One region of the Nitrosomonas limosa genome, then DNA from elsewhere that is predicted to be linked to it. Evidence: predicted binding sites of a transcription regulator. Region 1 holds the regulator's gene; the other holds the start of a gene.

The links. Region 1 encodes sigma-54, which starts transcription at its own class of promoters, with help from an activator protein. Its sites were predicted from a motif close to TGGCACNNTTCCTGCT; they were not measured.
Region 2: the regulator sigma-54 is predicted to act here: its motif matches at 3,859-3,874, upstream of flgB (flagellar basal body rod protein FlgB).

What each region holds. Positions count from the first base shown of each region.
Region 1 covers NZ_CM135180.1:827,864-838,335, forward strand. Annotated here, with positions in the region: gene mutY (A/G-specific adenine glycosylase) at 1-568, shown strand, start outside; gene ACV7NC_RS03735 (5-formyltetrahydrofolate cyclo-ligase) at 561-1,190, shown strand; gene ACV7NC_RS03740 (flavin prenyltransferase UbiX) at 1,193-1,819, opposite strand; gene hprK (HPr(Ser) kinase/phosphatase) at 1,868-2,827, opposite strand; gene ACV7NC_RS03750 (PTS sugar transporter subunit IIA) at 2,814-3,284, opposite strand; gene hpf (ribosome hibernation-promoting factor, HPF/YfiA family) at 3,403-3,726, opposite strand; gene ACV7NC_RS03760 (RNA polymerase factor sigma-54) at 3,745-5,193, opposite strand; gene lptB (LPS export ABC transporter ATP-binding protein) at 5,248-5,970, opposite strand; gene lptA (lipopolysaccharide transport periplasmic protein LptA) at 6,009-6,512, opposite strand; gene lptC (LPS export ABC transporter periplasmic protein LptC) at 6,552-7,178, opposite strand; gene nadA (quinolinate synthase NadA) at 7,335-8,432, shown strand; gene clsB (cardiolipin synthase ClsB) at 8,498-9,670, shown strand; gene ACV7NC_RS03790 (L-threonylcarbamoyladenylate synthase) at 9,725-10,472, shown strand, end outside.
Region 2 covers NZ_CM135180.1:441,156-451,627, forward strand. Annotated here, with positions in the region: gene ACV7NC_RS01930 (carboxypeptidase M32) at 1-363, shown strand, start outside; gene pbpG (D-alanyl-D-alanine endopeptidase) at 373-1,200, opposite strand; gene ACV7NC_RS01940 (hypothetical protein) at 1,545-1,772, opposite strand; gene ACV7NC_RS01945 (Mth938-like domain-containing protein) at 1,974-2,408, opposite strand; gene ACV7NC_RS01950 (acyl carrier protein) at 2,423-2,716, opposite strand; gene flgA (flagellar basal body P-ring formation chaperone FlgA) at 2,973-3,695, opposite strand; gene flgB (flagellar basal body rod protein FlgB) at 3,916-4,329, shown strand; gene flgC (flagellar basal body rod protein FlgC) at 4,333-4,737, shown strand; gene ACV7NC_RS01970 (flagellar hook assembly protein FlgD) at 4,749-5,417, shown strand; gene flgE (flagellar hook protein FlgE) at 5,430-6,713, shown strand; gene flgF (flagellar basal-body rod protein FlgF) at 6,763-7,509, shown strand; gene flgG (flagellar basal-body rod protein FlgG) at 7,536-8,324, shown strand; gene ACV7NC_RS01990 (flagellar basal body L-ring protein FlgH) at 8,423-9,055, shown strand; gene ACV7NC_RS01995 (flagellar basal body P-ring protein FlgI) at 9,095-10,204, shown strand; gene flgJ (flagellar assembly peptidoglycan hydrolase FlgJ) at 10,223-10,472, shown strand, end outside.

The DNA.
Region 1 (10,472 bases):
CCGTGGCGGCAGCATCGAAACTTATACCCAGGCTTTGATGGACTTGGGTTCCACTGTCTGCACCCGCGACAAACCTCAATGCGGCAGCTGCCCATTGCAATCGAAATGCATCGCTTGGCAACAGCAGCGTGTCATGCAACTACCTGCTGCCAAACCGCGCCAGCCCCTACCTCGAAAAGAGACTGTATTGCTGCTGCTACAGCATCATCAACGGTTGCTGCTCGAAAAAAGACCATCGGATGGTATTTGGGGTGGCTTATGGTGTCTGCCGGAAATGACAATGGACATGGATATCGTGAACTATTGCCAGCAACAATGGGGAATCTCTGTTCAACCCCCGGTTGAATTGCCGGCTTTGGATCATCAATTTACCCATTATAAATTACGCATATATCCGCAGTTACTACAGGTAACACCGAACAATCCTGCCGCCCGCCCGGATTGTATCTGGTTAACGCCGCTGGAAGCGCTTGATTATGGAATCCCGGCACCAGTGCGTGCATTACTGAAGCAAAACTTCCTAACCGGTCAGTCATCTTTTTCTCCTTGTAGCGAATACCATGGATAACCTGGCCGATTGGAAAAAACAACAGCGTCAACAATTGATTGCCGCACGCGAAGCAATTACGGCGCATCTGCACCGGCAATGGAGTGAAGCGATTTCGGCTTTCCTTAAACAGGGATTAACGCAACCGCACCGCATGACGATCGGAATCTACTGGCCTTTCCGTGGTGAATACGATCCACGTCCGGCAGCATCGTATTTTCTGCAACAGGGGGCAACGCTGGCTTTACCGGAAGTTATCGAAAAAAACCAGCCATTGCATTTTCGCGAATGGTCGCCGGATATACCCATGAAGACCGGTGCTTACGGTATCCCGGTGCCGGACAACAGCCCGATTGTCAGACTCGATGCGGTAATCATTCCAATGGTCGGTTTTGATTCGCAAGGTTACCGTCTTGGCTACGGCAGCGGTTACTATGATCGCACGCTTGCGACTTACGAACATCAACCGTTAACTATCGGAGTCGCTTTCGAATTGCAGCGGCTTCCCGACATTTTCCCACAAGCTCATGATATTTCTATGCATTTCGTAGTCACCGAGGCCGGTATTTTTAAAACCCGGGAACACCGCTTATTCCCCGCAGCTACGCTGAAAAATTCAGAATCACTTGCAGAAAAGCAGTAGCATCAGTCCTTCTCGCCCCAGCGCGGCATCAGGTCGTGGTTGACATGCAAATGATCGAGTACGCGCGCAACCACGAAATCCACTAGATCTTGCACAGTTTGCGGGTGATGATAAAACCCCGGATTGGCGGGCAGGATGACAGCGCCGCTTCGCACCAGCTTCAGCATATTTTCCAGGTGAATCGCGGAAAACGGTGTTTCCCGCGGCACGATAATGAGCGGACGGTTCTCCTTCAGCATCACGTCAGCTGCACGTTCGATTAGATTCTGGCTCATGCCGGCAGAAATGGCTGCCAAAGTCCCCATGGTACAGGGACAAATCACCATGGCGTCGGCGGGATTGGAACCGGAGGCTACCGGCGCAAACCATTCCTCACGTCCGAATACCCTTAACTGTCCGTTTGTGATGCCGTAGCGGTCACGCAAGAAAGCTTCGGCTTCCTTAGCGCTGGACGGTAATGCCAAGACCATTTCCTGTTGTGCAACGATCTGCGCGACTTTGGAATACAACAGATACACTTGCTTACCTTGCTGCAACAACACTTCAAGCAGACGTATGCCGTATGGCATCCCGGATGCGCCGGTAAACGCCAAGGTAATCGTTGCAGGATGGTCAATGTTCGTTCGCATTATCTTGGGGCGCTCCGCAGGAGAAGGAATAAGCGAAACCGGCGGGTGTCAGTATTGATACTTATCGGCAGATCCATCAATCATTGCACGCTCATGGCGTTCAATGAATTCCTTGGTGCCATCGATACCGCGCAACTGCAATACATAATTTCTGACCGCTGCCTCGACCAATACCGCCAGATTGCGACCCGGCGCCACCGGAATAATCACTTTGCGGATATCGACATTTATAATGTTCTCAGTCAAGTCGCTGATCGGCAGCCGTTCCAGTACACCGGCACCGGTTACGGCGATATTTTGCAAATGCACGATCAGTTTCATATTCTTGCGCCGACGCACCGCAGTTTCACCGAAAATGGTACGGATATTCAGCATGCCAAGGCCGCGTACTTCCAGATAATCCCTTAACATCGGCGGACAACGGCCTTCGAGTGTTTCCGGAGCGATACGGCGCAACTCTACAACATCATCCGCAACCAATCCATGACCGCGGCTGATTAATTCCAAAGCCAGTTCGCTTTTACCGACACCGCTCTCGCCGGTAATCATCACGCCCATACCCAACACGTCCAGCATGACACCGTGCAAACTGACCGATGGCGCCAGGATACCGCTCAGATAAGTTCTTATCAGCCAAATCACTTCCAGACCGGGATACGGCGAATGCAACAAAGGAATATTATGAGCATTGGCCATATCGAGAATCGCTGCGGGAACCTCCGCATCATCCGCAACAATGATGCAGGCCAGATTGCTCTGCGTCAGTTGATTGATTTTCTTCTCTAAAGAAGCGGCTTCCTGTTTGTTCAGATAGTGAATTTCATCGCTGCTGATAACCTGTATGCGATCCGGATGGATAAAATTCAAATGACCGATCATGCCTTGGCCCGAATGAGAAATTTCGTCTTCACTCAGCTCAATCGAGCTACCGCTTTGGCCTGCAATCCAGCTTAGCTTGAGCTTTTCCTTCTTATCTTCAAACAATTGTGCAATGCTAATTCGGGACACTGGGAGACTCCCAATCAACAATCAGTTTGTGAATCGCGGCAGCATCCTTGCACTGCAGGATGTTTTCGCGAAACTGTTTATCGCTGAACATCTGCGCTAACTCGCTAAGAATTTGGAGATGTTTGTCAGTGGCTTTTTCCGGGACTAATAAAATGCAGGCAATATTGACCGGCTGACCATCCGGCGCATCGAATGGAATGCCTTCCTTCATTGTCACCAACGCGGCAACCGCTTCACGCAAACCTTTGATCCGGCCATGCGGAATCGCAACACCCTGTCCCAATCCTGTCGAGCCCAGCTTCTCACGCGCAAACAAGCTATCAAAAACCTGGCTCCGCGCAATATGATTGGTATTCTCAAATAACAACCCGGCTTGCTCGAAAACACGTTTCTTACTGGTCACGTCCAGATCGACAATGACATTGGAGAGTGGTAACAATTGCGAAATCTGATTCATGAAAAATAGATTTTATATACAGAGAATTAAGTTGAAACTTTTTGACCGCGACACAGCATTTTCAAAAAATCTCGGATATCGATAAAAAATAAAGCGAACAACGGCTTTATTGTAATGATCACTCCAATTCTTGATCTTTTAAGGCGCCGTGATTACGACGTTCCAGGTTTTTTTCCTTGTGCTTGAGTATCTGCCGGTCCAGTTTATCAACCAGGCTGTCGATGGATGCGTACATATCTTCGCTATCGGTCTCGACAAAAATATCTTTGCCGCGGATATGAACGTTAGCTTCAGCTTTTTGCTTGAGTTTCTCTACCGATAGAATGACGCTGACATCAATGACATGATCAAAATGCCGGGTAATTTTCCCGATTTTTGAAGTGACATAATCTCGCATTGCATCAGTGATTTCTACATGGTTACCGGTAAGTTTTAAGTTCATTATTATTCCCTTATTCTGTTAAATGGATTTACGAAGATTGGCTGCAGGAATCTGTAACGATTCCCGGTATTTTGCAATAGTGCGACGAGCAACAACGATTCCTTGTTGTTCAAGAATGCTGGAAATTTTATTATCGCTGAGTGGTTTCCTTGGGTTTTCTTCCTGTACCAACTGCTTGATTAATGCACGGATGGCCGTTGCAGAACAAGCACCTCCTGAATCGGTCGCCACATGGCTACCAAAAAAATATTTCAGTTCAAAAATGCCCCGCGGAGTATACATAAATTTTTGCGTAGTGACGCGGGACACGGTTGATTCATGAAGATTTAACACTTCCGCGATCTCCCGCAGCACCAACGGACGCATGGCAACATCCCCATGCTCAAAAAATTGCTGTTGCCGTTCCACGATGACGCTGGCTACTTTAAGGATCGTGCTTGAGCGTTGTTGAATATTTTTAATCAACCATTTAGCTTCATTCAATTGGTTCATCAAGCCACGTTCCGCATGATGCGCCTGCTTCAATATATTAGCATAGAGATGATTGATATTGAGACGCGGAATTGCAGCCCGGTTCAGGCTCGCTACCCAGGTTCCGTCTTTTTTGGTCACTGTAATATCCGGAACGATATAACGTTCGCTAGTTGAATTAAACTGCGCGCCCGGTTTTGGATTCAAGTTAGTAATGAGTTTTTGGATAGCTCGCAAGCTATGATCGTTACATCCCAATAATTTCTTGATTTGTATGAAATCATGGGATGCCAGAATTTCCAGATATTCCTGCACGACTTTAATGGCTTGCTCCCGGTAACATACTTCTCCGGGTAGCGCTTGTAACTGTAATACCAGGCATTCTTTAAGATTGCGTGCGCCGACACCGGCTGGATCATAATGTTGCAAACAATCGAGCGCGCCTTCCAGGTCATTTTGCTCAACCCCCAATTCTTCCGGCAACATTTCCTGCAATTCTCTGAGATCCTGCCACAGATAACCGTCTTCATCCAGGCTATCGATCAGCAAACGCACCAAACTCTTCTGGGGTTCTGAAATATGACTTAAAGAGGTTTGAAAATATAAATGGTCTCGCAAACTGAGCGGCTTGGCCGGTAACTGCAATGAATCACGATCGTCGTCTTCGTAACCACTCGCAGCCGGAACTTGATCCTGCGGCCATTCAGTACCGGAATCGTAATTATCTTCGGCGATATCCTCATTTGACGATGTGTTGTCTTCCGTGGAAGCTTCATCAAAATTGTCGGCGTTGGAAGCTTCGGCAGTTTCAAAGGTATTGTCTGAAGCCGAAACATTCCACTCTTCATACACTTCGAGCAATGGGTTTTCCTGCACAATCCGCTCGATCTCCTGGTTAAGCTCGAGCGTCGATAACTGCAGCAACCGGATAGACTGCTGCAACTGAGGTGTCAGCCGCAATTGTTGCGATAGTTTGAGTTGAAGTATTGGCTTCATGATTCAGAAAAAACAACGATTACTGAAAATACCGATTCAAGCCGTTTCACAAAACTACATCCGGAAGTGTTCACCCAAATAAACTTCTCTGACTTTCTCATTATCAATAATTTCTTCCGATCGGCCTTGAGCCAATACATGTCCGTCGCTGATGATATAGGCACGATCACAAATTCCTAATGTTTCACGAACATTATGATCAGTAATCAGAACCCCTATTTCCCGTTCCCGCAAAAAAGCAATGACTCTCTGAATATCCAGTACAGCAATTGGATCAACTCCCGCAAAAGGTTCGTCTAATAAAATAAATCGTGGCTGCGAGGCCAGCGCGCGTGCTATTTCAACACGGCGACGCTCCCCTCCGGATAAGCTGATAGCGGGATTATCCCGCAAATGGCTGATGTGCAAATCATGTAATAAATCGTCTAAATACCGCTGTTTCGTATCTTCATCCAAATTCTGCAGCTCTAATACCGCCAGAATATTTTCTTCCACAGTCAAACGCCGGAAAATCGATGCTTCTTGCGGCAAATAACTCAACCCTAATTTTGCTCTTTGATGTATCGGCAATTGACTTAAGTCTTGGTCATCCAGAAAAACTCCGCCGCTATCCAGCGGAATCAATCCAACGATCATGTAAAAGCAAGTTGTTTTGCCGGCGCCGTTAGGTCCCAGCAATCCGATAACTTCTCCACTCCCAAGCGAGAAAGAAACATCCTGCACGACTGTGCGCGATTTATATCGCTTTTTTAAATTGTTTGCTCTTAACTCGCTCATCTGCTGGCACAACTTTAAAATAATTGGAGATTAAGGGTCTATTCAGATTTATTTTTAGGCTGAATAGTTATTCGCACACGCTTGTCGGGGCCCGATTCCACGCCGCGTTCCTTGCTGCCTTTTACCTGAAAAAACTCGCTATTCATATCGTAGGAAATATAATCACCTTGAACTTCATCGGTGCCGCGTTTCAACCGGGCTTGCCGGAACAATTCAATCTTGTCGGTTTTGCTATCGTATTCAGCCCGCTCGCTCCAGCCTTCTACATATTCATCAAGCCCATCCCGCTTCTGCCGGAAAGTTACGAGATCACCCATCGCGGTAGCATGGCGGAACCCTTGCACATCTTCTTTCATAATCATTTTATCGGCAGTGATCCGCAAAGTTCCTTGGGTCAAAATCACATTACCGGTAAACACGCTGACCCGGCTGCCTTCTTTGCGGTTGACATCCTCAACGGTCGCACGGTCAGCTTCCAGATAAATTGGCTTTTTCCGATCACCCCGTTCGGCATTGGCCGTATGCACAAGCAGTAAACTCAACAAACTTATAGCGAAAATTATTTTCATCATATGTCCAAATTACTTCGTATTGACTGCTCTTACACTGGATAGTAGTTGTATCATGCCAACGCGATTATCAAACTCCAAACCGGTTGCCTTGATGGTGGTATCAAATCTGGAAATAGTGACCGGTTGATCCGTTTTCACCAAATTTTCTTTAGGAATCAAATGCAAGAAATCAGTCACCAAAGTGATATTGCTGTTATCCTCATCAGTGCCTCGCACCGCAGTCACATTCCCGGTTAGATAAACATCTTCCCCTTTGTTGATAACTTCAGCGCGATTCGCATAGAGACGCATCAGGGGATTTTTGGGATCGGCATTTGTGAAACTCACTTGTTCCAGTTGAGTCACTTCCGAGTCCAAAAAATGAAAAAGTTTATGAGCGGTAAATTTGCGTTGTATCTGATATTCATAATCCATTCGAAAACCGGATAGCTCTTCAACAATATAATCGGGATTTAAACTCAAATTTTCGTCTTGGACATATTCTGGTGGGCGAGTCATATAATCCAGCCAAAATGTCACTAATGCCAGAATTAAAAGTAGAATTAGCGGTGAACTAATAAACGGGCGCTTGATCATTAGGAAATTGCTCGGAACTTTTTTCGTATTTACACTTGACTCAAATATAACCTTCTTCATTCATATGGTGAATTATAACAGAACACTTATAGCCATTTACCAATCATCCATATTGCCGGATTCGTTGCAAGTCTTTAAATATCGAAACTTGCAATCATATCTTGGAATAAAATAGACTGATATTTTTGACGAACCATTAGGAACACACCCATTATAATGCTCCAGGAAGCCATTGATTTTGAGAGATATGAGCAGTTACAGGATGATGCCTGTGCACAACGCATCATCGAGGCCAAAAAAGCGCTCGGCCGACGCGCTGTTATTCTGGCGCACCATTATCAACGTGCGGATGTTTACCGGCATGCGGATCTAACCGGTGATTCTCTAAAACTTTCTTTTCTGGCAGCGCAAACCGATGCTGATTTCTTGGTTTTTTGCGGCGTGCACTTCATGGCTGAAGTTGCGGATATGCTCTCCAGCTCCAGACAAATCGCTATTTTACCGGATATGGCTGCCGGCTGCTCAATGGCGGATATGGCCAGCTTATCGAATGTTGAACGCGCCTGGCGTGAGCTTGCTGAGGTGCTTGACCCCGATGAGGTAATTACACCAGTAACCTATATTAATTCCTCCGCCGATTTAAAAGCCTTTTGCGGTGAACATGGCGGTATCGTCTGCACTTCCAGCAATGCTGGCAAAGTCCTGCAATGGTCGTTCAAGCAACGGGAAAAAGTATTATTCTTCCCTGATCAGCATCTTGGGCGCTGGAGCGGCCATCAGTTAGGCATTTCACTGGACGATATGCCGGTTTGGAATTTTGACGAGCCGATGGGGGGATTGACGCGGGAACAAATCAAGAACGCCAAGATATTGCTTTGGAAAGGTCACTGCTCGGTGCATCAGATGTTTCAACCACAACACATTATCCGTTTTCGCAATCAATATCCGAATGGCATCGTCATTTCGCATCCCGAATGCAGCTTTGAGGTCTGCAAAGCATCCGATTACGTCGGTTCCACCGAATACATCATAAAAACCATCGCGGCCGCAGAAAGCGGAACCCATTGGCTGGTCGGCACGGAACTGAATCTCGTAAGCCGGATTACCGAAGAATTCAAAGCGCAAGGAAAAATCATACAGTTCATGTCACCAATGGTTTGCATGTGTTCCACGATGGCTCGGATAGATCCGCAGCATTTAGCCTGGACATTGGAAAATCTTGTAAATGGTAATGTCGTAAATCAAATCAAGGTTCCAGAGACTGAAGCCGGATTAGCCAGAATTGCATTGGATAGAATGCTGAAGATCTCATAATTCATTTTGTTACGGCAACGACGAGAATGCCGCAATCACGAACCGCTAACAACTACCAGCAGTCAATGTCAAAGTTTCATTATGTTGAAGGCAATCAGATCTCGTTACTGCATAACGGTGAGGAGTACTTTCCAGTACTCGAAGCCGCTATCGAAGCAGCTCAATTTGAAATACATATCGAGACGTATATTTTTGAATTGGATGTAACTGGTATCCGAATAGCCGCCGCGATGAAACGCGCCGTGCAGCGCGGCGTTGCCGTTCACCTGCTTCTGGATGGATTCGGTTCGCAAAATTTATCCAGAGAAGCCATTGACAGTATGTTGCAAGCAGGCATCAAGATCCTGATTTTCAGACCGGAATTTCTTTTTGCGAGACCTGGTCGCTATCGTTTGCGGCGAATGCATCGGAAATTGGCAATGATCGACGCTCGCACCGCATTCGTCGGCGGAATTAATATCATTGATGACGAAGACAATCCGGAGCATCTGACACCCCGTTTCGACTATGCAGTTGCTATCACGGGACCGCTACTCTTACAAATACATCGTGCAATTAAACACTTATGGATGCTGGTTGCTTGGGCTCATTTGAAAAAACGCTGGGTTACACCCCATGTAGTAAAACCAATGAACATTCACTGTGGAAATCATAAAGCAGCTTTTGTAATTCGTGATAATTGGCGCCACCGTCATGATATTGAGCATGCCTACCTGGAAGCCATCAATCAGGCAAAAACTGAAATTATCATCGCCAATGCTTATTTTCTGCCAGGAAGAAAATTCAGCAATGCTTTAAAGAGTGCAGTGAAACGAGGGGTGAGTGTTGAACTGTTATTACAAGGAAAAATTGAATACCGCTTGCAATATCATGCAACTCAGGCGCTTTACGAAAATTTATTGAAATCGGGAATAAAAATTTATGAATATAATCGCAGCTATTTACATGCCAAGGTCGCTGTGATCGATCAATTTTGGGTCACCGTGGGTTCTTCCAACATTGATCCGTTTAGCTTGCTGTTAGCGCGAGAAGCCAATGTGCTTATTGAAAACCACGACATCGCATCGGAATTAAGAGCCAGTTTAAAAACCGCGATATCGCAGGAATCTGTTGCAGTAACGCCGGCAGACAATAAATTTTTCTCCTGGCGCAACTATCTGATTAATTGGCTATGTTTTTATTTTGTCCGCACCATGCAAGGCGTGCTTGGCTACGACTGGTATGATAATCAGCAATAAATGATCAGTGTAACGTATGCCTTTAACTTCGACTGATGAACGAGAAATATTGATATGTATCCGCTTCAGGATCTAAAACAATCCAATCAATTTCCCGATCAGCCGGAACAAATTGCCGCTGCTGCCCGAATCATTCGTGAAGGCGGCACCGTCGCATTTCCCACCGAAACCGTGTACGGTCTCGGTGCGGATACCACCAATCCCGCAGCCATTCGTAAGATTTACGAAATCAAGCAACGTCCCTGCGATCACCCATTGATCGTGCATATTGCATCAGTCTCAGATCTTGCTCATTGGGCAGAAACGGTACCGGCAACTGCCTACGATTTGGCCAATCATTTCTGGCCGGGCCCATTAACCCTCATTTTACAACGTAGCCACCGCATTTCTGATTGTATTACAGGTGGACAAAACACCGTAGGGTTACGGGTACCAGCGCATCCAACCGCATTAGCTTTGCTGGAAGCACTCGGACCTGAAAAAGCATTGGCTGCGCCGTCAGCCAATCGATTTGGACGTATCAGCCCGACTTCCGCGATGCATGTCCACCAGGAGCTGGGAAGCAGTGTCGATATGATTCTCGATGGCGGTAACTGCGAAGTTGGTCTGGAGAGCACGATCGTCAGCTTTCATGCACAAGAGCCATTAATTTTGCGGCCAGGAAAAATTACACCTGCCGAGCTTGAGAATGTACTTGGAAGATCAATTGCTGTCTCCACTCGCAGCACTATCCGTTCATCCGGGTCATTACCCTCACACTACGCCCCTTCAACCCCGCTAGGATTATTCCCGGCAACAGAGC
Region 2 (10,472 bases), 390 kb from region 1:
GTATGGAATGAATTGATGCAAAAGTATCTTGGAATTAAGCCTCCGACCGATACATTGGGAGTGTTACAAGATTCGCATTGGAGTGGAGGGGCATTTGGCTATTTTCCTTCCTATACCTTGGGCGCATTGTATGCATGCCAGTTTTATCAAGCGTTATTGAATGAGCAACCCGATACGGAAAGAAATGTTGCAGTAGGGTATTTCACCCCTATCAAGCACTGGTTGAACGAGAAAATCCATCGTCATGGCAAGCTGTATTCTCCGCAGGAGATAGTACAAAATGTAACGGGGGGATCTTTGAGTCCGGATTATTTTATTACCTATCTCAAGACAAAATATCGTGAGATTTACCAGCTCACTTAAGTTGAAATCTCAGACTTGTTTGCGTCTTTGGTTATTTTCAAGCCATTTTTTAACGCGATTGGCATCACCGATGCGCGTATTTTTGCCCCATGAATTCAGTAAAACAATGACAACCGGCTGTCCTTTTATTTTTGCATGTAAAACCAGACACCGGCCAGCTTCGCTCAAATAACCCGTTTTAGAGACATCAATTTCCCAATTCTGGTTGCGCACCAAGCTATTCGAATTGACAAATTGCAGTTGTCCGTGTCTTTTTAAGGGAGTCACGACATGCTGCGGTGTAGTGGAAAATTTTCGAATCGTTAAGTAATTATGGGACGCAGCAACCAGCTTGGATAAATCACGAGCTGTTGCGACATTTCCGCTGCTCAATCCGGTGGAATCCACAAAGCGACTGCTCGACATCCCGATTTGCTTTGCTTTGTTATTCATGGCGTGGACAAACGCTCGTGTGCCACCGGGATAGGTTCTGCCAAGCGCTGCAGCGGCCCGGTTTTCTGACGACATTAAGGCCAATCTGAGTAGCTCTTGACGCGCATAACTGCTGCCGACAGGTAATCGTGAGGAAGTATTTTTGAGTTTATCGATGTCCGCTTTTTCAATGGTGATCACTTCATCAGCGGGTAAGCGGGCATCCAGAATGACCATCGCCGTCATCAGTTTGGTGATTGAAGCGATCGGCATTACTATATCAGCATTTTTGTCATAAACAATTTGCCCTGTTTGAGCATTCACAACCAAGGCTGCATGAGACTTGATACCCGGATCACTTTGTTGCCCGAAAGCATAATTTGTTAAAAGAATTAAAAAGCAAAATAAAACAACTTTCTGCTTCATACTTTTTCTTTTTGAGGAAAAAACTCTCTGATTCTTAAAGAAAGAATGTTTCTTATGGCTGGCAATAAGTTTGCGCTTGAGATGGCATCCCGGCCCTTGATTGACAATTCTTTTTCAGAAATCACAAGAATATCGAAATAATTTTAATTTTTACGTTATACGAACAAAAAACGCTGTAGTCTATGTGGAAGACTAGAATTTAGAAGTATTGCTTAGGGAAGCTTTAGAAAATAGGCCAAGCAGTTACCAAGTTACTTTTCCTCATCAGATTAAAAATACTAAGACAGAAAAGTGTAAGAACTCAGCTTGACCTATTGATCAGTTACTTTCAAGTAACTGGATTATTATTTACCAAAATTTGGTTGTTTAACTTTTGCCGGGCAGGTAACCACTTCGCCATCAATTCGATCTTTGATTTTTTCACCATCTTTTTTACCTTCGCAAGCCCATTTGTTCAGGATGTCTTGCGCTGACATCGGTGGCATTGAAGATTCTTTATTTCCACTCGCCATGCTCAGCGACGATCCAAACAAAAAAACTAAACTGATTGCAGCAATAATAAATTTATTCATTCTTAACTCCTATAATTAACGTTATTAAGGAAGCCATCTTTTTCACCTGACTTGCCGAGTCAGGAATTTATCACAATCAAGGCAGTTATGGCCATTTCTTTTTGATATAATCTACTCAGTAATGCTGATATTACAACATATTTATCCCATTCAATTCAGCGTATAAACATCAAACTGAATTTGATAGCGTAGTAATTATAACTATACCAATAATGCCGCGGCAATATGACGCCCTTCTTCCGCAAGGATGTTAAAAGTGCGGCAAGCAGCTCTGGTATCCATTATTTCAATTCCAATCCCGGTTTTGGTTATTTGAGCAAATAAGGAATGGTTCGGGAAAATATGTTTAGGACCGGTGCCAAGGAGAATTATTTCCGGAGCCGCAGTTATTAATGCATCAAAATGATGAAACTCCAACTCTGTAATCGAGAAGACTGGCCAATTTTCAATTAATTGATTAGGCAAGACGATCAAGCTTTTTTCATATCGAATCTGGTTTACTAAAACAAATCCCTCATCATATCCGGTAAAAAAAAATTGATGAGCATAGTTAGCTGGATGAAGTTTCACTGTTTTGCGCCTTATTGACTTTAAATCCTGCACCTTTGTCGATCTCTCGGAAATCAACACAGTCATTGAAAATTAGGTCCCTAAACGAGACTGTTCTGATGATAATTTTCTGTATTAATAGTTTTATTAGCAATAAATTGAACTAAATTCCCAAATGTTTCAAATGTTTTTGCGCTGATTTCATCATCGTTTATTGTAATTGAAAATCTTTTTTCAATCGCGAGCAAAATTGCTACTACAGCAACAGAGTCGAGCTCAGGGATATTGCCGAGTAAAATAGTGTTCAGCTCTAACGAGTTTACGCGTTCATCAAGACCTAATACATCTTTGAGAATTTTTTTTAGTTCGATTCCAATTTGATTAATATTAACCACAGTAAAAAATTATTTAAATAAGTTGAAACTGGCGTGCATTATAAATCGTTTATGCCATGCAATTACTAGAGAAACGTGATTAATTAACTACGCGAGCAAATTGCATCGTTGCGCAGTTATCGCTTCTTCGCCTATCGGATCGATATGCCTGGTTATTGCGTTGCGAACACTTCGACTTTCATTACATTCATTGAATTAATCAGCATTTCCCTAGCTTGTATTCCAAATTCAGGATACCCGCAAAGCAGAGATACTTCTATGGTTGTATTTCGACAATAGAATTAAGGCGTGCTAAGCCACGAATGATTTTTCCTGATTTATTCCGCACCTGAACCACTTGCCCTTCGGTGGCATCGGTTAGAGCTTGTCCTTCCGAACGAATACTGAAACCGCGACCTTGAACAACCAGATTTACAGTTTGACCGCGTAATATGACATAAGGTGCGCGAAGCATTTGTGGGCGAATTGGTTGTCCAGCCGAGAGATTGCTGGTCGCCACTTTACCAATCACTTGCGCAGTATCAGTAACAATCCCTTCCGGCATTTGAACGAGATTTACAGTTTGCAGGGCGACATCCTCGAAAGAGAGCGTCTGTCCACTTGAAACAGGGCGGGCAATATGAAGCACTTCTGTCATTACACTTACTTCCGCCTGAACATAGATAGTCCAAGATTCAGGTTGATTATCGCAACGTACGCCAATTGAAGTTTTTCCCCATAAGCGGCTACCTGCTGGAATAAAAGTTTCTAAGTTCGAACATTGCGGTAATACAAGTTGCCGATCAATCTGGCCAACATTCACGATTACCTGCCCGGGTAAATTTGCAGTATTGCTATACAAAAAGTGCTCAACCGCATTTCTGATAAGCGCAATTTCCTGATGTTGACTCCGCTTGTTGTTCGGAGCAGCAAAGGTCTGAGCCGTTAAAACAACAATTAATAGAAAGCATCGCACTAAAACCAAGCATGGTTTGTTCATTTAAATGGTCCGTTCATTATTGCCGCATTCGGCAAAGATTGCCGTCCTAAAACACGGCTTTGAATTGCACTTCGTGATCAATCGAAAAAGTATATTCAAAGGATAACATCCATTTCTTGCTTTAATCAGGGAATAGCTTGCCAATCTTAGCATTTATGATAGTTGGCATATTAAATGCTATCAGAAGAATGGAAATACTAACTGCTAGGTTAAACAGAAAATGATCAACAAACTGGATAAAGAATTAAATTACCATCATCAAGCCTTAAGTTTACGAGTGGCACGGCAAGAATTACTTTCAAGCAATGTTGCAAACGCTGATACGCCAAATTTTAAGGCAAAAGACATTGACTTCAACAGCCTGCTTAATCAGAAGCTGTCATCAACTTCCAATCTGCAAGGAAAGTTAGCTTTGAATACGACATCTACTATGCACATAAATTCAAGTGCTGCCGGAATTTTCGGTGACAACATTTTGTATCGAGTTCCATTGCAGCCGAGCGCGGACGGAAACACGGTCGACATGGATATGGAACGTACTAGATTCGCAGATAACGCGATTAAATATGATGCGAGCATCACATTTCTGAATAATGAATTTAGAAACTTGGTTTCAGCAATGCAGGAGAGATAGAGAATGTCTTTATTTAATGTATTCGGTATCGCAAGTTCAGCCATGTCGGCACAATCACAGCGGTTAAATGTGGTTGCAAGTAACCTATCCAATGCCGACAGTGTAACCAGCTCAACAGGTGAACCATATCGGGGGCGCCAAGTGGTTTTCAGCACATTACCGTCTGACGGGAATGGCGCGAGCGGAGTAAAAGTCGCGGGCATCGTTCACGATGCATCACCGATGCGTCAAATTTTTGATCCCAAGCACCCGATGGCCGATAAAAGTGGCTATGTGACGATGCCAAACGTCAATGTTGTCGATGAAATGGTGAATATGATGTCAGCCTCACGCTCGTACCAAAATAGTGTCGATATGATGAATACGACGAAATCATTGTTACAAAAAACCTTGACAATCGGTCAATAAAGGAGAGGGTGATGGAATCAGCTCAACCAGTTAACTTGCAAACAATTGCATCGACTGTTACGACAGGGATTACAAACAAAAAGGACGCGGAGAATCCACAGGATCGGTTTCTAAAGCTTCTGGTTACCCAGATGAAAAATCAAGATCCGCTGAAACCGCTTGATAATGCAGAAGTTACCAGTCAGATAGCGCAAATCAGCACAGTTTCAGGTATTGATAAATTAAATTCCACCTTACAGAAATTGGTTTCCAGTTCGGAAGAGAACCGATCTGTTGAAGCGCTCGGAATGATTGGCCATCATGCATTTGTTCCCGGCAAATTAATAACGCTGGATAAAGATGGCGCGATCGCTGGCGTCAATTTGGAACAAGCGGTTGATCAGCTCAATGTAACGATCCTCGACAGCTCAGGCATCGAGGTCCGCAAGATGGAATTGGGCGTGCAGCCATCCGGAATCAGTACGATCGCATGGGATGGTATGACCAATAGCGGCTCGAAGGCGGCGGATGGTGATTATACCTTTGCTGTTACCGCAAAACAGGGTGGTAAGGATATTAAAGTTGATACGCTTTCATTTGGTCTCGTGCAAAGTGTGACGCCTGGTAAAGACGACACGCTGCTGGATATGGGAGATGAACTGGGAATGGTTAGCTTGGGAAATATTAAGCAGGTATTTTGATAGGAGAACACAATGGGCTTTCAACATGGTTTAAGCGGACTGAACGCTGCGTCAACGAATTTGGATGTAATCGGTAATAATATTGCCAATGCGAACACGGCCGGGTTTAAGCAATCCATTGCGCAATTTTCTGACATTTTTGCGAATTCGATGGAAGGCTCAGATAACGCACAAATCGGTATCGGTTCAAAAATTTCGTCAATCGCACAGCAATTCGGCCAAGGAAATATCACGCCTACCAGTAACCCGCTAGACATCGCAATTCAAAGTCAGGGCTTTTTCCGGATGAGCGATAACGGAGCGGTCAGTTACAGTAGAAATGGGCAGTTTCATGTTGATGATTCTGGTTTTATTGTCGATGCTTCCGGCGCCAATCTGACCGGTTATATGGCAGATGAAAATGGCGATATTCAAGCGGGCAGTATTCCTACAAGTCTAAAATTCAGCACTGCTGATCTGGCGCCGCAGGCGACCACGACGTTCGATGTCGGGTTTAATCTGGATGCTCGCAAGGTCGGGGTTGCAACGGTTTTTAATGCGACCGATCCTAAAACCTATGAAAGCACCACTTCCGGCACCGTCATTGATAGTCTCGGCAATTCCCATGTTCTGTCTTTGTTTTTCAAGAAATCCGATACTTTAGCGAATACCTGGACAGCTTATGCAACGATTGATGGGAAAGTAACAGACCCCGGCGGCGTGCCCATAGGTGTTACTATCGAAGGAAATCCTTCTCAGTCTATGGTATTTGATGGCGAAGGTGTGCTTGATGATAGTGTTACACCAAATGCTACTAGTAAATTAGATGTTGAAATTGATTTCAGTGCAATTGATCCGCTTTTCGGCGGCGTATCGCCACAAACCATCACATTGGATCTCACCACGGCGACGCAATTCGGTTCTCCTTTTGGAGTCAATGCACTCACGCAAGATGGCTATACATCCGGTCGCATGTCTGGTTTTACCATCAGTGCGGACGGCATCATTCTCGGCAATTATAGTAGCGGTCAAACCAAAACACTGGCTCAAATCGTTCTTGCAAACTTCGTCAATCCTCAAGGATTAGTACCGATTGGAGATGGGCATTGGGCTGAGTCACCGGCATCTGGTGAGCCTCTGGTCGGGGTGCCAAAAACCGGAAATTTAGGATCCTTACAATCCAATGCCATCGAAGAATCGAATGTTGATCTTACAGCCGAGCTAGTAAAAATGATTTCAGCACAGCGCATGTATCAGGCCAGTGCAAAACAAATTGAAACTCAAGATCAGATTATTCAAACCATTACTCAGATTTAGTATTGATTTTGTGATGCAAACATCAGAATCATTTGGAGTTGCATAAAAAATGGATCGGCTAATTTATACCTCGATGACCGGCGCTAACCATACGCTGAATCAACAAGCAACAGTAGCTCATAATCTCGCGAATGCCTCAACCACCGGATTTCGCTCTGAAACAAACGCATTCCGCGCGGTACCCATATTTGGTGACGGCTTGCCAACACGTGCTTTTGTTGTGGATACGACGACGGGCGCCGACTTCGCATCTGGACCGCTGGAGACGACCGGTCGTGATCTGGATGTTGCGGTTCGTGGTTCCGGCTGGATTACCGTGCAGCTCGATAATGGTGAGGAAGCTTATACCAGGAATGGCAGCTTGCAAGTGAGTCCTAACGGTTTGTTATTAACGCACAATGGCTTGAAAGTAAAAGGAGCAACCGGTGGTTTTATTACAGTACCACCGGATTCACGCATTACCATCGGTGTGGATGGAACAGTATCCACGGTTCCATTGAACGCGCTACCGAATACTGTCGCGACGGTTGGGCGGATTAAATTGGTTGACCCGCCGGAGACTGATCTTGTTAAAGGCAACGATGGATTATTTCGCCGGAAGGATGGCAAAGAAGCGCCAGCGGAAGCGAGAGTGCGCTTAATCGACGGTACATTGGAGGGGAGTAATGTGAATGTTGTAAACGAGATGGTGAGCATGATCGCTTTAGCGCGTCAGTTCGACATGCAGATGAAGATGCTTGATAACGCAGAGAAGAATGCGCAACAGGCAAGTCAGATTATGTTGGTAAGAGTTTAAGTCAATCATATTGAGGTCTATCATCAATGATACGTTCGTTATGGATTTCTAAAACCGGGCTGGAAGCACAACAAACCAAGTTGGATGTGATTGCCAATAATTTGGCAAACGTCAGTACCAATGGTTTTAAACGATCTCGTGCAGTATTTGAAGATTTACTGTATCAAACGATTCGGCAGCCAGGCGCGCAATCGTCGCAGCAAACACAGTTGCCATCGGGGTTGCAAATTGGTACCGGTGTCAAGCCGGTAGCGACAGAAACCATTTTTACCCAAGGTGTACCGCAACATACAGATAATCAAAGAGATGTTGCAATTCGTGGAGTTGGTTTTTTTCAAGTATTGATGCCCGACGGCACAACTGCTTATACCCGTGATGGAGCTTTTCAACTCGATCTCAACGGACAGCTTGTTACTTCCAGCGGGTATCCGGTGCAACCGGCCGTTGTTGTACCTCCTAATGCATTAGGTATTACGATCGCGCGAGATGGGACGGTGTCTGCCACAGTTCCCGGTGGTACTGGAACACAACAGATTCAATTGGGTAACTTTCAGCTTGCGAGTTTCATTAATCCGTCGGGTTTGCAAAGAGTGGGAGAAAATTTGTACTTGGAAACAGCATCCAGTGGCACACCAAATCAGAATGCCCCTGGAACCAATGGCTTAGGTGTGTTGGATCAGAATTATGTCGAAACATCCAATGTCAATGTTGTAGAAGAATTGGTGAATATGATCCAAACGCAACGTGCCTACGAACTGAATTCCAAGTCAGTAGAAACATCCGATCAAATGCTGCAAAGATTGGCCCAGTTATGATGCGATTAATGGTCACGATGGATAAGTGTATACAAGCGATGATTTGTAGCGGGTTTTGGGTTGCACTTGCAATCGTGACATCGCTATCTGGATGTGCTATGACGCCAGCTACTTCTACTTACCAACCTAATACATTGCGCCCATTTCACCAAAGTTTAGCAGTTACCCAGCCGAATGGATCAATTCTTCAAGCACTCAATAGCACCACGGGGGGGGTTCGCTATACACCGTTATTCGAGGACAGGAGAGCTCGGGGTGTTGGCGATACGATCATCGTTACATTGAATGAAAGAACCAACGCCAGCAAAAGCTCCGGAAGCAATGTCGACCGATCCGGCAGCATTGACTTTTCAGTACCCAGTTTGCTAGGGGTGCCGTTAAAACTGTTGACCAAACATGCAACGATGGAAGCAAAAGCCAATAACAAATTTGATGGTGGTGGCGAAAGTTCGAGTAAAAATGATTTCAAAGGCACGATTACGGTCACAGTCATCGAAGCATTGCCGAATGGAAATCTTGTGGTAAGTGGAGAAAAACAAATCGGTATTAATCAGGGGCAAGAGTTTATAAGACTTTCCGGAGTAGTCAATCCAATTCATATTATGGCAAATACCATCTCTTCAACCCAGATTGCGGATGCGCGCATTGAGTATCGGGGTAATGGATATATCGATGAAGCGCAAACAATGGGGTGGTTGTCCCGATTCTTTCTTAATGTATCACCATTCTAATTTCATACGAACGCTTATCTATTTGAACGAAATTTGATTATGAAAAGAATTAATAAAGTCTTGGTTTGGATACTGATACTCGGTTCATTGCTACCAAGTATCAGTATCGCTGATCGTATTAAGGATCTGGCGTCCATCCAAGGCGTTCGTAACAATCAGTTAATTGGATACGGTCTGGTTGTAGGGTTGGACGGTAGTGGTGATATGACAACGCAGACACCCTTTACTGTTCAAAGTGTGATTAGCATGCTGGGTCAACTTGGGATCAATTTGCCTCCCGGAACAAATTTGCAGTTGCGGAATGTTGCTGCAGTCATGGTAACTGCAACACTGCCAGCATTTGCAAAACCTGGGCAACAGATTGATGTAACCGTTTCATCAATGGGAAATGCTAAGAGTTTGCGTGGAGGTACTTTGTTGATGACTCCATTGAAAGGTGCAGACAATCAAGTGTACGCGATGGCACAAGGGAGTATTTTGGTTGGTGGCATTGGCGCGGCTGCAGGAGGAAGCAGTGTGCAAGTCAATCATCTCAGTGTAGGTCGAATCAGTGGTGGCGGAATAGTTGAGCGAGAGATTCAGACATCTGTTGGACAAGGTGATTTTGTCAATCTGGAGTTGAATTCAACAGATTTCTCAACAGTGAATCGAATCGTCGAAGCGATCAACAAAATCTATCCATCGGCCGCAGCTGCAGTCGATGGGCGAGTCGTGCAAGTGAGAGCACCGGCTGATAATAATCAGCGGATTACTTTTATCTCTCAAATTGAAAGTATTGATGTGATACCGGCGAAGGCGCCTGCCAAAGTAATTGTCAATTCGCGTACTGGTTCTGTGGTGATGAATCAGTCCGTAACTCTCGAAACGAGTGCAATTGCACATGGAAATCTATCGATTATCATCAATACAGAACCGGTTATTAGTCAACCCGGACCATTTGCGCAACGAGGAGAAACGGTTGTTACCCAACGTTCCCAAGTTGAGATTCGCACGGACGAGGGAAATTTAATGTTGCTACCAAACGGGGCTGATTTGGGTGAAGTTGTGAAAGCTTTAACAGCAATCGGCGCAACAACACAAGATCTTTTGTCAATCTTGCAAGCTTTAAAAGCAGCAGGTTCACTACGTGCTGATTTGGAAATTATTTAACCTATTGATTAAAATCATATGATTATCTCTCCCGATATTTCGAGCAAGCTTGCTATTGATACCAAAAGCCTCAATGATTTAAATGGCATGGTCAAGCGAGATCCAGATCAAGCATTGCACAAGGCTGCGCAACAATTTGAAGCTTTATTTATGAATATGCTTCTTAAAAGTATGCGTGACGCTACCCCGAAAGATGGTTTATTTGAAAGCCGGCAGACACAATTCTTTACGCAGATGTATGACCAGCAACTTGCACAGCAATTGTCGA